4 regions of the Herbaspirillum sp. RTI4 genome follow, and region 1 is predicted to be linked to each of the others. Evidence: predicted binding sites of a transcription regulator. Region 1 holds the regulator's gene; each other region holds the start of a gene.

What was found. Region 1 encodes sigma-54, which starts transcription at its own class of promoters, with help from an activator protein. Its sites were predicted from a motif close to TGGCANGNAANCTGCTTT; they were not measured.
Region 2: a site for sigma-54 is predicted at 1,427-1,444, ahead of RGU70_RS00505 (pilin). Genes of this name have one in related genera too.
Region 3: a site for sigma-54 is predicted at 1,235-1,252, ahead of prpB (methylisocitrate lyase). Genes of this name have one in related genera too.
Region 4: a site for sigma-54 is predicted at 1,754-1,771, ahead of RGU70_RS00970 (isopenicillin N synthase family dioxygenase). Genes of this name have one in related genera too.

What each region holds. Positions count from the first base shown of each region.
Region 1 is NZ_JAVIWQ010000002.1:1,173,377-1,176,464, forward strand. Features, by position in the region: gene hpf (ribosome hibernation-promoting factor, HPF/YfiA family) at 52-399, opposite strand; gene RGU70_RS05550 (RNA polymerase factor sigma-54) at 639-2,123, opposite strand; gene lptB (LPS export ABC transporter ATP-binding protein) at 2,142-2,885, opposite strand; gene lptA (lipopolysaccharide transport periplasmic protein LptA) at 2,882-3,088, opposite strand, start outside.
Region 2 is NZ_JAVIWQ010000002.1:57,771-60,858, forward strand. Features, by position in the region: gene RGU70_RS00500 (ABC transporter ATP-binding protein) at 193-735, shown strand; gene RGU70_RS00505 (pilin) at 841-1,374, opposite strand; gene sucD (succinate--CoA ligase subunit alpha) at 1,709-2,590, opposite strand; gene sucC (ADP-forming succinate--CoA ligase subunit beta) at 2,608-3,088, opposite strand, start outside.
Region 3 is NZ_JAVIWQ010000002.1:1,595,567-1,598,654, reverse strand. Features, by position in the region: gene prpC (2-methylcitrate synthase) at 1-220, opposite strand, end outside; gene prpB (methylisocitrate lyase) at 230-1,126, opposite strand; gene prpR (propionate catabolism operon regulatory protein PrpR) at 1,434-3,088, shown strand, end outside.
Region 4 is NZ_JAVIWQ010000002.1:165,030-168,117, reverse strand. Features, by position in the region: gene RGU70_RS00975 (ABC transporter permease) at 1-38, shown strand, start outside; gene RGU70_RS00970 (isopenicillin N synthase family dioxygenase) at 639-1,718, opposite strand; gene puuE (allantoinase PuuE) at 1,915-2,901, opposite strand; gene RGU70_RS00960 (GntR family transcriptional regulator) at 2,898-3,088, opposite strand, start outside.

The DNA of each region.
Region 1 (3,088 bases):
GCTTGAGCGCCCTTTGCCATGCTAATGCTGCGCTTTTGGCGCGGCGGGTTATTAAGTCGCTGCTTCGATGTCGATTGGCAGGCGTTTAACGTCCGATTGATGATCTTGTAGCTGGCCCTTGTGCTTCAATACTTGGCGATCCAGTTTGTCGATCAGTGCATCGATTGCGGCGTACAGGTCGTGCGCGAGACTTTCCACGTGAATATCTTTGCCCTTGATATGGACATTGATTTCCGCTTTCTGCCGTTTTTCCTTTTCTGTCAGTTTATCGACGGTGAGGACGACGCTGACGTCGATGACGTGGTCGAAATGGCGTTTGATACGTTCGACCTTGGTCATGACGTATTCACGGATGGCTGGTGTTACATCGAGGTGATGCCCGCTGATTGTCAGATTCATACGACTCTCCTTCGGATAGTGTCACTGGAGGTCCGGCATCGGATGATTATCCGGTTGGATCCTTGAGCCTTGCGGCCCGGTGTTTGCCGCCGGATTGCCTGATCGGTGTGTTGATCGAGTGCGTCCGGACACAGTGACTAGTATAAAAAAATCCCGGTGCAAGTACTTGTGCGGCGCAATCCCGGAGTCACGGGACGGCGATACGCGCAATGCTTGCTCAGAGACTTCCCACAAAACAGTTACAAGGACTTGCGCAGCGCTACAGGGGGGATTTTCAGGACATCGCGGTATTTTGCGACAGTCCGTCTTGCAACAACCATTCCCTGTTCAGACAGCATGTCTGCAATCTTGCTATCTGACAAGGGGTTTTTTGTATCTTCGGCTCCTATCAATTGTTTGATCAGTGCGCGTATGGCGGTAGAGGAGGCTTCTCCGCCTGCTTCGGTGGACACATGGCTGCCGAAGAAATATTTCAATTCGAACATGCCATGTGGCGTGAGCATGTATTTCTGGGTGGTTACGCGCGAGATGGTGCTTTCGTGTAAACCGAGTGTATCAGCTATTTCACGCAGTACCAGAGGGCGCATGGCGACTGCGCCGTGCGAGAAAAAATTCTTCTGCCGCTCCACGATGGCCTGTGCCACGCGCAGTATGGTGTCGAAGCGCTGACGCATATTTTTGATCAGCCATTTCGCTTCCTGCAATTGCGACACGAGCGCGCCTTCGCCCTTGTGCTGCTTCATGGCGTTGGCATACATGGCGTTGACGCGCAAGCGCGGCATGACCTCGTGATTAAGCGTGACTTGCCATCCCAGCTTGCCTTCTTTAACGATCACGTCCGGCGCTACGTAGTCGGAGCGGCCTGAAAGGAATGCCGCGCCGGGATGCGGATTGCACTGCCGGATAACGGCTTGCGCTTCGCGCAGATCCTCATCGTCACAGACCAGCGCTTTTTTGATTTTATTGAAATCGCGCTGCGCAAAAAGCGGCAGGCAAGTCTGGACAATCGACAGCGCCAGACGTCGCGTCACGAAGGGAATTTTCGGCAGGCGCTTGATTTGCAGCGCCAGACATTCGGCAGCGTCGCGTGCGCCAACCCCGGCCGGATCGAAACTTTGCAGCAGCGTCAGTGCCAGTGTCAGCTCATCGAATTCAATTTCCAACTCTTCCGGCAGGCGCGCATAAATTTCTTCCAGCGGCTCTTCCAGATAGCCGCGCTCATCGATGGCGTCGATGACCAGTTCCAACAGTGCGCGATCACGCTGGCAGCACATGGTCTGGCCAGCTTCCTGCAGCAGATGCTCGCGCAGTGTCAGGAAATGCGCTTCCAGTTGCGGCCGCGAATCTTCATCGTCGGAGGTTTTTGTGCCGCGTGCGACATCGTCAAAACTCCACTCTGCTTCGTTAGCGGTGCTGCTGTCGCTGGCTTCTTGCTGTCCTCCCGCTTCGCCACTGTTGTCCGTCTCGCTGCCTGTGGTGCCGGTGTCGGCCGCAGTTTCTGCCGGCGACAGGGCGCTGGTACTGCCCAGTGCGCCATCAGCCAGCAGACGCACGGAGTTGTCCAGCGCATCGTCGAGGCGCTCCAGCAGCGGGTTGTCGCTCAGGATCTGTTCCAGTTCCTGTTGCATTTCCAGCGTGGACAGTTGCAACAAACGTATCGACTGCTGCAATTGCGGCGTCAATGCTAAATGTTGCGAAGTGCGGAGCTGAAGGGATTGTTTCATCGATGGAGTGCGTTCCGCTTACATGCGGAAATGTTCCCCCAGATAAACGCGGCGCACCGATTCATTGGCGATGATCTCGTCCGGGCTGCCGCTGGCCAGCACGGTGCCTTGATTGATGATGTAGGCGCGGTCGCAAATGCCCAGCGTTTCGCGCACGTTATGGTCGGTAATCAGCACGCCGATGCCGCGTTCTTTCAGGAAGCGCACGATGCGCTGGATTTCGATCACCGCGATCGGATCGATCCCGGCAAACGGTTCGTCCAGCAATACAAAACGAGGGCTGGTAGCCAGTGCGCGGGCGATCTCGACCCGTCGGCGTTCGCCGCCCGATAACGACAGCGCCTGGCTTTCGCGCAATTTTTCAATTTGCAATTCGTGCAGCAACTGGTCGAGTCGCGCATCGATCAGGGCCTTGGGCAGCGGTTTTCCGTCTTGTTGCTGCAGTTCGAGCACGGCGCGAATATTGTCTTCCACGCTGAGTTTGCGAAATACTGAGGCTTCCTGCGGCAGATAAGACAGGCCGAGTTTGGCGCGGCTGTGGATAGGCAGATACGAGATATCGACACCGTCGAGATCGATCTTGCCGCCATCCGACGGCACCAGTCCGACGATCATGTAAAACGAGGTGGTCTTGCCGGCACCGTTAGGGCCGAGCAAGCCGATGACTTCGCCGCTGGCAACTTCCAGCGAGACATCGTGCACTACCTGACGTGCGCCGTAGCTTTTCTTCAAGCCACGGACGATCAGCGAACTACTGGTCATTTGCTTTCCTCTTTTGGAGCTGGCACGGCCAGCGGTGCCGTGTTGGGCGCAACCGGCGTCGGCGCCAGCGTAGACGATGATGTTGGCGTTGGCGTTGGTGTTTGCATTGGCGAGGCAGTCGGCGCTGGCGCGGCTACCCGTGGCTGCAGGACGGCGGTGACGCGGCCTGCGCCCGTCTTGCTGACACCGTCAACGGTATTGTG
Region 2 (3,088 bases), 1.1 Mb from region 1:
AAGCAACTCAATTCCACTTCACTGATGATCGCAGAGGGACACTTATTTCTCTTGTTCAGTGTGCATTCTTAATACGACCCCACAGGCGGATCTATCGAAGCTCTCTCCACTCGCAAGCCCCTCGTTCTGCAAGCCAGCCAGCTTTGCTTCGCTTATCCCGATCATCCGCTGTTCGCAGACTGGTCTGCCGACATTCCCCCGGGGATTACCCTGGTTCTTGGCGGGGATGGCAGAGGAAAAACGACGCTGCTGCGTTTGCTGGCGGGGGAGTTGGCGGCACAATCCGGTCGTTTGCAACTGAATGATGCCTGCCTGAGCGACAATCCGGCTGCATACCGGCAGCAAGTGTTTGCCACCAATCCGCGTTCCGATGCGTTTGATCCGATGACGGCAATCGCTTATTTCAAATTGCAGCAAGGCCTGCACCCCGAATTTAACGAGCCGCTGTTGGCCACCTTGATTGACGGTTTGTCTCTGCAGCCGCATCTTGAAAAAGAGCTGTTCAGGTTATCGACCGGCTCAAAACGTAAAGTCTGGCTCGCTGCGGCCTTTGCTTCCGGCGCTGTCCTGACCTTGATTGATGAGCCCTTCGCCGCACTCGACCAGGCATCGATTGATTTTGTGCTGACGCATTTGAGGTCAGTAGCAGATCACCCTGCGCGCGCATGGGTGATCTCTCACTACGAACTGCCAGTGGACTTGCCTCTGGCGGCACGGATCGACCTGGGGGACTAGAGTCTGCAAATAACCGAACTGTTTTTGATCAGGCAGACAGTGTCAGATCAAATCTGGCTCGGTTCTCAGTCCCCGGTTCCGGTAAGTACGATTAATCCCTGAGGATCACGCTCCGCGGCAGTTTGCCGGTGCGAATTGCTTGGGCAAGGTACCTGCGGCGAAGAGGGTATTTGTTGTGCTGCCTGCCGGCGTTTCCTGCGCCACCCCTGCTGCGACACATTGCCAACTGATCGCGCCGGCACCAAATGTCGGTACCAGGGTCAGCGTAGGCGACGTGACATTGACATCGCCGATGCCGGCTTTATAGGTGATCGTCACAACACCACCCTCGCCAACAGCGATACTCTCGACATTCGGCGTCGACTCCGGCGAGGTGTACGCGACTTGCGCCGCCGTCAATGCCTTGCCCATCACCTGCGCCTGGGCAGCCTCGGCTACCGCCAGCTTGGCACCGGAGGCCAGATTGAGGCCTTCGACCACACGGGTCCGCACCATGTAATTACGGTATTGCGGTATCGCAAATGAGGCCAGCAAACCGATAATCCCCAGCACCACCATCAATTCGATCAACGTAAATCCCTTGATCCGACGTCCGGTTGGTGCTTCTTCTTTTTTATCTGCGCCATTAGTGCTGTCCATGCGATTCCGATCGAAAATGAAATAGGTATTGAGCGATCCTGTGCGTTTCCTTGCAGCAGGTTCCGTGAAACTTTTTTGCTACGACTTGACGGAATCAGATCTCGCCATGAAATCAATGAAATCCGAAACAAGTCTCAAATTTTTACTTTCTAAACGACGCTTGTCAAATGACGCTTGCAGATTGCCTAAGGATTTCGTTCGGGACTGGAGGATAAGAGACCCCATCCACGCCGTGGCGGACACACCATGAGCGCACTTCATCCGCACCACGCATAAGGGGAGCCGCAGCTCCCCTTATCGTTTTCAGCAAGCCGGTCTGATTAAACAGTCCGAATTACAGCATTGCCTTCAACAAACGCGCCATTTCGGACGGGTTGCGTGTGACCGTAATGCCGCAAGCTTCCATGATGGCCAGCTTGGCTTCTGCTGTGTCTGCACCACCAGAAATCAAGGCACCGGCATGACCCATGCGCTTGCCTGCTGGCGCAGTGACGCCAGCAATAAAGCCGACCACTGGTTTTTTCATGTTGTCTTTGATCCAGTAAGAAGCATTCGCTTCGTCAGGACCGCCGATTTCACCAATCATGATGACGGCGTCAGTATCAGGATCATCATTGAACATTCTCATGATGTCGATGTGCTTGAGACCGTTGATTGGGTCGCCGCCGATACCGACTGCCGACGATTGGCCAAGGCCAAGCGCGGTCAGTTGACCGACTGCTTCATACGTCAGCGTGCCGGAGCGCGAGACGACGCCGATGCGGCCCTTTTTGTGGATATGGCCTGGCATGATACCGATCTTGATTTCATCGGGCGTAATCAGACCTGGGCAGTTAGGGCCCAGCAGCAAAGTCTTGCTGCCTGACTTCGCCATGCGGTCTTTCAGTGCCAGCATGTCACGGACTGGAATACCTTCAGTGATACAGATGGCCAGATCGAGGTCGGCTTCGACCGCTTCCCAGATCGCCGCAGCAGCGCCGGCTGGCGGCACGTAAATGACGGAAACGTTGGCGCCGGTTTGTGCCTTCGCGTCAGCGACGGTAGCAAAAATCGGGATGCCTTCGAAATCTTCGCCGGCTTTTTTCGGGTTCACACCAGCAACGAATGCAGCCTTGCCGTTCGCATAATCGCGGCAGCCGCGGGTATGGTACTGGCCGGTCTTGCCGGTGATGCCTTGGGTGATAACTTTAGTATCTTTGTTGATCAGGATCGACATGTCTGTTCCTTGTCCTATTATTTACCGTTAGCTGCTGCGACTACCTTTTGCGCAGCTTCTTCCATACTGTCTGCCGCAATGATGGGCAAACCGGAGTCGGCCAGCAGTTTCTTGCCGATTTCCTCATTGGTTCCCTTCATGCGCACGACCAGTGGCACCTTCAGCGATACTGCTTTAGAAGCAGCGATCACGCCTTCAGCGATCACATCGCAGCGCATGATGCCGCCGAAAATGTTGACCAGAATGGCTTTCAGCTCAGGATTCTTGAGCATGATCTTGAAGGCTTCTGTGACTTTCTCTGTCGTTGCTCCGCCGCCCACGTCCAGGAAGTTGGCAGGTTCGCCGCCGAACAGCTTGATGGTGTCCATGGTGGCCATTGCCAGACCAGCGCCGTTGACCAGGCAGCCGATGTTACCGTCGAGCGAAATATAGGCCAGATCGAACTTGGATGCTTCGACTTCTGCCGGATCTTCTTCGTCCAGATCGCGGTAAGCGACG
Region 3 (3,088 bases), 420 kb from region 1:
AAGCGCGCAGTTCGGCCGTGGTCGGCAGTTTGCCATGCACCAGCAGATGGGCGATTTCTTCGAATTCGCAGCTATCGGCGATATCGAGAATGTCGTAACCGCGGTAATGCAAGTCGTTGCCGGTTTTGCCGACGGTGCACAGCGCGGTGTTACCGGCGGTCACACCCGACAGCGCCACCGATTTTTTAGGCTTGAAAGCAGTTGCTTGTGGTTCAGTCATCGTCATCTCCTAAACGTGGTTCTGTTTTTGCTGCGCGAACAAGGCATCCAGGCTTTGCTCATACGAGTGGTAATTGATGCGGTCGTACAACTCCATCCGGGTTTGCATGGAATCGATAACATTCTTTTGCGTACCGTCGCGGCGGATGGCGGTGAACACATTTTCCGCCGCCTTGTTCATGGCGCGAAACGCCGACAAGGGATAAAGCACGATGCCGACATCGGCGCTTTTCAGCTCTTCCACGGTAAATAAAGGCGTGGCGCCGAATTCAGTGATATTGGCCAGCACCGGCACCTTGACGGCGGCGGCGAACTGGCGGTACATCGCCAGATCGGTGATCGCTTCCGGGAAGATCATGTCTGCACCGGCTTCGACGCAGGCAATCGCCCGCTCCAGCGCCGATTCCAGCCCCTCCACCGCCAGCGCATCGGTACGCGCCATGATGACGAACTGATCGTCGGTACGGGCGTCGACCGCCGCCTTGATGCGATCAACCATCTCCTGCTTGCTGACGATTTCCTTGTTAGGACGGTGACCGCAGCGCTTGGCTCCGACCTGATCTTCGATGTGCAGGCCAGCTGCGCCGAACTTGATCATCGACTTGACCGTGCGCGCCACATTGAAAGCAGACGAACCGAAACCGGTATCGGCATCGACCAGCAAGGGCAGATCGCAGACATCGGTAATACGCCGCACATCGGTCAGCACATCATCCAGATTGGAAATACCGAGATCGGGCAAACCGAGCGAACCGGCAGCCACACCGCCGCCGGACAAATAAATGGCGCGGAAACCGGCACGTTTGGCCAGCAGCGCATGGTTAGCGTTAATCGCACCGACAATTTGCAAGGGGGATTCTTCGCGTACCGCTTTGCGCAGAGCTGCGCCTGGAGATTCGATGGGCATGAGAGATACCTTTAGAAAATAGAGAGCAGTGTCAAATGACGGCACCCGTTGCTTCATCACTGCAAATCCGATGAGGCATTGCGGCGCGACTATCTGCTCCCCGTTCTTATTGCAAACGGCGTGCCATCGTTGAATCAGACGTCGACCAGGCAAGCCGATTTCGCCGCCATAAAAAATTTGATGATAAAAATCAATCGCTTACCGCGAAAAACCGGTGAAAAACACATTCCACGCACGAGCCAGCCGACGTTGCATAGTGCGTTACAATGTTTCAACTTGAATTTAAAATGAAACACCTGAAACAAAAATGAAACAACCCAACTCCTTCACCCATGAGCAAACCGACAAACCCGTCATCTGGACGGTATCGGTATCGCGCCTGTCCGACTTGTTCCGCGACATCAGCCTCGAATACGACGATCAGGCCATCATCGAACCGATCAATCTCGGCTTCGACGACGCGGTACGGCATATCCGCGCACGGCTCGATCACGAACGCTGCGACGCCATCATCGCCGCCGGTTCCAACGGCGCTTACCTGAAAAACCGGCTGTCGGTACCGGTCATCACCGCCAAGGCCAGCGGTTTCGACATCCTGCGCGCATTGGCGCAGGCGCGTCGCCTGACACCGCATATCGGCCTCATCATGTACCAGCGCACCCTGCCCGAGCTGGCCGACTTCCAGGCCACGTTCGAACTCGACATCGTGCAACGCACCTATGCCACCGAAGAAGACGCGCGCGCCCAGCTCATTGAATTGAAAGCGGCCGGAATCAAGGCCATCGTCGGCGCCGGGCTGATTACCGATCTGGCCGAAGAAGCAGGACTACACGGTATCTTCGTCTACTCCCCAGCCACCATACGCCAGGCCTTCGACGATGCACTGGAACTGGCCAGACTCACGCAACTGGAAGTGCAACGCGGACGCAATGTGCCGGTCGCCGCCGCTCTGCGCACCCGCCACCGCCTCAGCGATCTGCGCGGCACCTCGGCTGCCATGGACACCGTGCGCGACGCCGTCACGCTATTCGCCCGCTCGCCTGCCACGGTCTTGATTGAGGGCGAAACCGGCAGCGGCAAGGAACTGGTGGCGCAGGCCATCCATCGCGAACATCCTCGCACGCAAGGCCGGGCCTCGGAGCATCGGCCCTTCGTCGCCGTCAATTGCGGCGCACTGGCAGAATCCTTGCTGGAATCCGAATTATTCGGCTACGAAGAAGGCGCTTTTACCGGCTCGCGCCGGGGCGGTCGCGCCGGATTGTTTGAAGCCGCGCATGGCGGCACCCTGTTCCTCGATGAAATCGGCGAAATGCCGCTGGGACTGCAAACACGGCTGCTGCGCGTGCTGGAAGAACGGGAAGTAGTGCGGGTCGGCAGCTCAAGGCCGATTCCGGTCGATGTGCGCATCCTCAGCGCCACCCATTGCGATCTGGAACAACGGGTGCGCGACGGACGTTTTCGCGCTGATCTGTTTTACCGGCTGGCAGTGTTGCGGCTAAGACTGCCGCCCCTGCGCGAACGACGCGAAGATATCGTGCCGCTGGCCGAGTGGTGCCTCAAAAACGCCATGGCGGCGCTGGATGTGCGACCGCACCCCAACCTCTCCGCTGAAATCGTCCATTGCCAGACTCTGCTGACAGCGCACAACTGGCCCGGCAATGTGCGCGAACTGCGCAATGTGATGGAACGTCTGGCGCTATTCCTGGCGGCAGAACCCTTGCAGGCACTGACGCCGAACCTGATTGCGCGCATCGCGCCGGAAATTCTGACCACTGCCGTGAAGGCTGATGTGGGGCATGCCGCCAACAACGCAGCAGGAATCTCAACCGAAGCGCCCCCTGCAATAGCAACCGGCATACCGGAAAACCTGAATGACGTCCTGAAGCGCTTCGATGGCGACCGCGCTGCGGCAGCCGCCTTCCTCGGCATCAGCCGCACTACCTTATGGCGCAAGCTGAAAGC
Region 4 (3,088 bases), 1.0 Mb from region 1:
CGGCGTCGTTAGGGAAGAGTTTCCATCCTGATGCGTGAGTGAGGAGGGCGGTTCGACCGGCTATCGCCGGATCCTTCGATACGCCCTGCGGGCTACTCAGGACGAACGGTCTGGGGCGGGGTAGTAGTGCGCTAGTAGGGGACGAACGGTCTGGGGCGGGGTAGTAGTGCGCTAGTAGAGGATGAACGGTTTGGGGCGGGGTAGTAGTGCGCTAGTAGAGGACGAACGGTCTGGGGTGGCGTAGGAAGTGCGCAAGTAGAGGATGAACGGTCTGGGGCGGGGTAGTAGTGCGCTAGTAGAGGACGAACGGTTTGGGGCGGGGTAGTAGTGCGCTAGTAGGGGACGAACGGTCTGGGGTGGGGTAGTAAGTGCGCTAGTAGAGGATGAACGGTCTGGGGTGGGGTAGTAGTGCGCTAGTAGAGGATGAGCGGGTTGTGGTGCCGTGCGCGAGTAGAAGGCGAGGGGTCTGTGTATTTCTACGCAGGTTGGAATCTTGTTTGCGGGATATTAATACCTGCCCATGATTCTTTTCCTGCTCGCTATGACTCTCCTCCCGTTCGTCCTGAGTAGCCCGCAGGGCGTATCGAAGGATCCGGCTGCAAGCCGGTCGGAAAATGGGCGAATCGAGGGTGCGGTTTTCAGTCTTCAGGTTCGGACTGACTAGTCTTCAGCCGCGCGGCTTCACGCACCGCATCGGGGTTAAGCGCCAGTCCGCGCGAACCTTCCAGCTTGGCCGTCAGATGTTCGGCCACCGTCACCGGCGCATACAGCGGCGGATGCGTGTCGTCGGTACAACCGGGCAGGCAGGAGATCAGCGCATCGGCGTTGCCGTCATGGAAGTAGGCGGCTGAACGGCGGCGCACCATGCGGCCTGCGGCATCCACCGGCGCCAGCACGCGGTGCATGGTCGAGCGCCAGCGGTCGTTGGTCCAGCGCGCCAGCATGTCTCCCAGATTAATCAGCAATGCACCGGGCGCGGGGGTGACGTCGTGCCATGTGCCGCCGCTATCGAGAATCTGCAATCCGGGCGTGACCCTGTCGGCCCACAGGATGGTCACGATGCCGTAATCGGTATGCGCACCCATGCCCATTTGTCCCGCTTCCAGCCGCTGATCGGCCGCCGGCATCTGGTAATGATTGATGCGCAGCATGTCGACGGAATGGTCGGTGTAGTCGATGAAGTAGGTTTCGGGCAAATCCAGCGCGACCGCGAAAATCCGTGTGAGCCGGTGCGCCAGTGCGCCGGCATGGTCGAACCAGTTCTGTACCTGTTGTTGGAAGGCGGGGGGCTGATCAGGCCAGATATTGGCGGGATAGTCACGCGCCGACAGCTTCAATGCGGGAAAGGCGGATGCCTGAGTGCCGACGTTGAAGGCTTCAAACAGATCGGCCGGCGAGGTGACGCCCAGACTGTAGCTGAGACGTTCGCTGAGCGGGCCGTTGTAGCCGCGATTAATATCCACCGAGGGCGGTTGCCAGGCCAGTTTTTGCTGCGCCGGCAAACTGAAAAATCCATCAATGGCGCTCTGCAAGCCGACGATTGCGCTATCTGGAATGCCGTGGCCGGTAATCTGCATGAAGCCGACTTCGCGTGCGGCGCAGTCGATCTGCGCGGCGACGGCTTGCTTTTGTGCCGCGTCGCCATGCTGGAACGGGGTGATATCGATCAGGGGAACGGTAAAGGCGGGCGTTTGCTGGTCAGCAATAGGGGCGTTCATCTGCTTGCCTTTTGGCGGAGAGGGAAAGTCGGATAGACGCAAGCACTATGCCACTTGGCATGCCTTACGTTGTGCGCGAAGAAATACTCAGATCGTCAACAATGCGGCAGCCAATGCGCAACAAGTTGGTGAGCGCCTTCACCGCAATCGGGCAGTTGCACCGTTTTGCGGCGAGCGGTAATGGAATCAGAACTCGCTAAATGCCGTCCGGCCGATAGGGATGGTAGGCATGCCAGTGGCGGGCGATATCGATGCGGCGGCAAATCCAGACATGCTCCTTGGTTTCCAGATAATCCAGAAAGCGCTGCAAGGCACGGAAGCGTCCCGGCCGGCCCAGCAAGCGGCAATGCATGCCGACCGACAACATCTTCGGCGCGTTCAGACCTTGCGGATCGCCTTCCTCGTACAGCACATCAAAGCTGTCTTTCAGATACGCATAAAAATGGTCGGCGGTATTGAAGCCCTGCGGTGAAGCGAAGCGCATGTCGTTGCTGTCGAGCGCATAGGGCACGATCAGATGCGGATGGCGGCTACCATCACTGAGCTGCACTTCGGTCCAGAGCGGCAGGTCGTCGCCGTAATAATCGGAGTCGTAAATGAAGCCGCCGTGTTCGACCAGTAGCTGCCGGGTGTGCGGCGAATCGCGTCCGGTGTACCAGCCGAGCGGCGCGGTGCCGGTCAGTTGGCGCAGAGTTTCCACGCCGATGCGCATGTGTTCGCGCTCGGTGTCGATATCGACTTCCTGATAATGCAGCCAACGCCAGCCGTGGCAGGCGATTTCATGGCCGAGTTCGCCGCAGGCTTGCGCTAAATCGGGATGACGCTGCAAGGCCATGGCAACGCCGAAGACGGTTAGCGGCAGGTTGCGTTTTTCAAATTCGCGCAGGATGCGCCAGACGCCCGCCCGCGATCCGTATTCGTACAGCGATTCCAGCGACATGTGCCGCGCCGGGTAGGAGGCCGCGCCGATGATGTCCGACAAAAACTGTTCGGAACCGGCGTCGCCGTGCAGCACATTGCTTTCGCCGCCTTCTTCGTAATTGAGGACGAACTGCACCGCGATGCGGGCGCTGCGCGGCCAGCGCGCATGCGGTGGACGGCGACCGTAGCCGATCAGGTCACGCGGATAAGGGTCACGCGGATAAGGCTCACGCGGATAAGGCTCAGGCAGTTTGGCATTCACGATATGGATTTCCCCAGGACATTGCGCAGGTCGAAGCCTTCGCTGGCTTCCGGCTGTACGCGTTCTTCACAATGCTGCAAATGGTGTGCCATGTGATGCTGGGCTTGTGCGAGGTCGCCTTTTTCCAGCGCGCTGAGAACGTCGTCGTGTTCGTCGAAGGAGCAGGCGTTTTGTCCGGGCGCGTCGA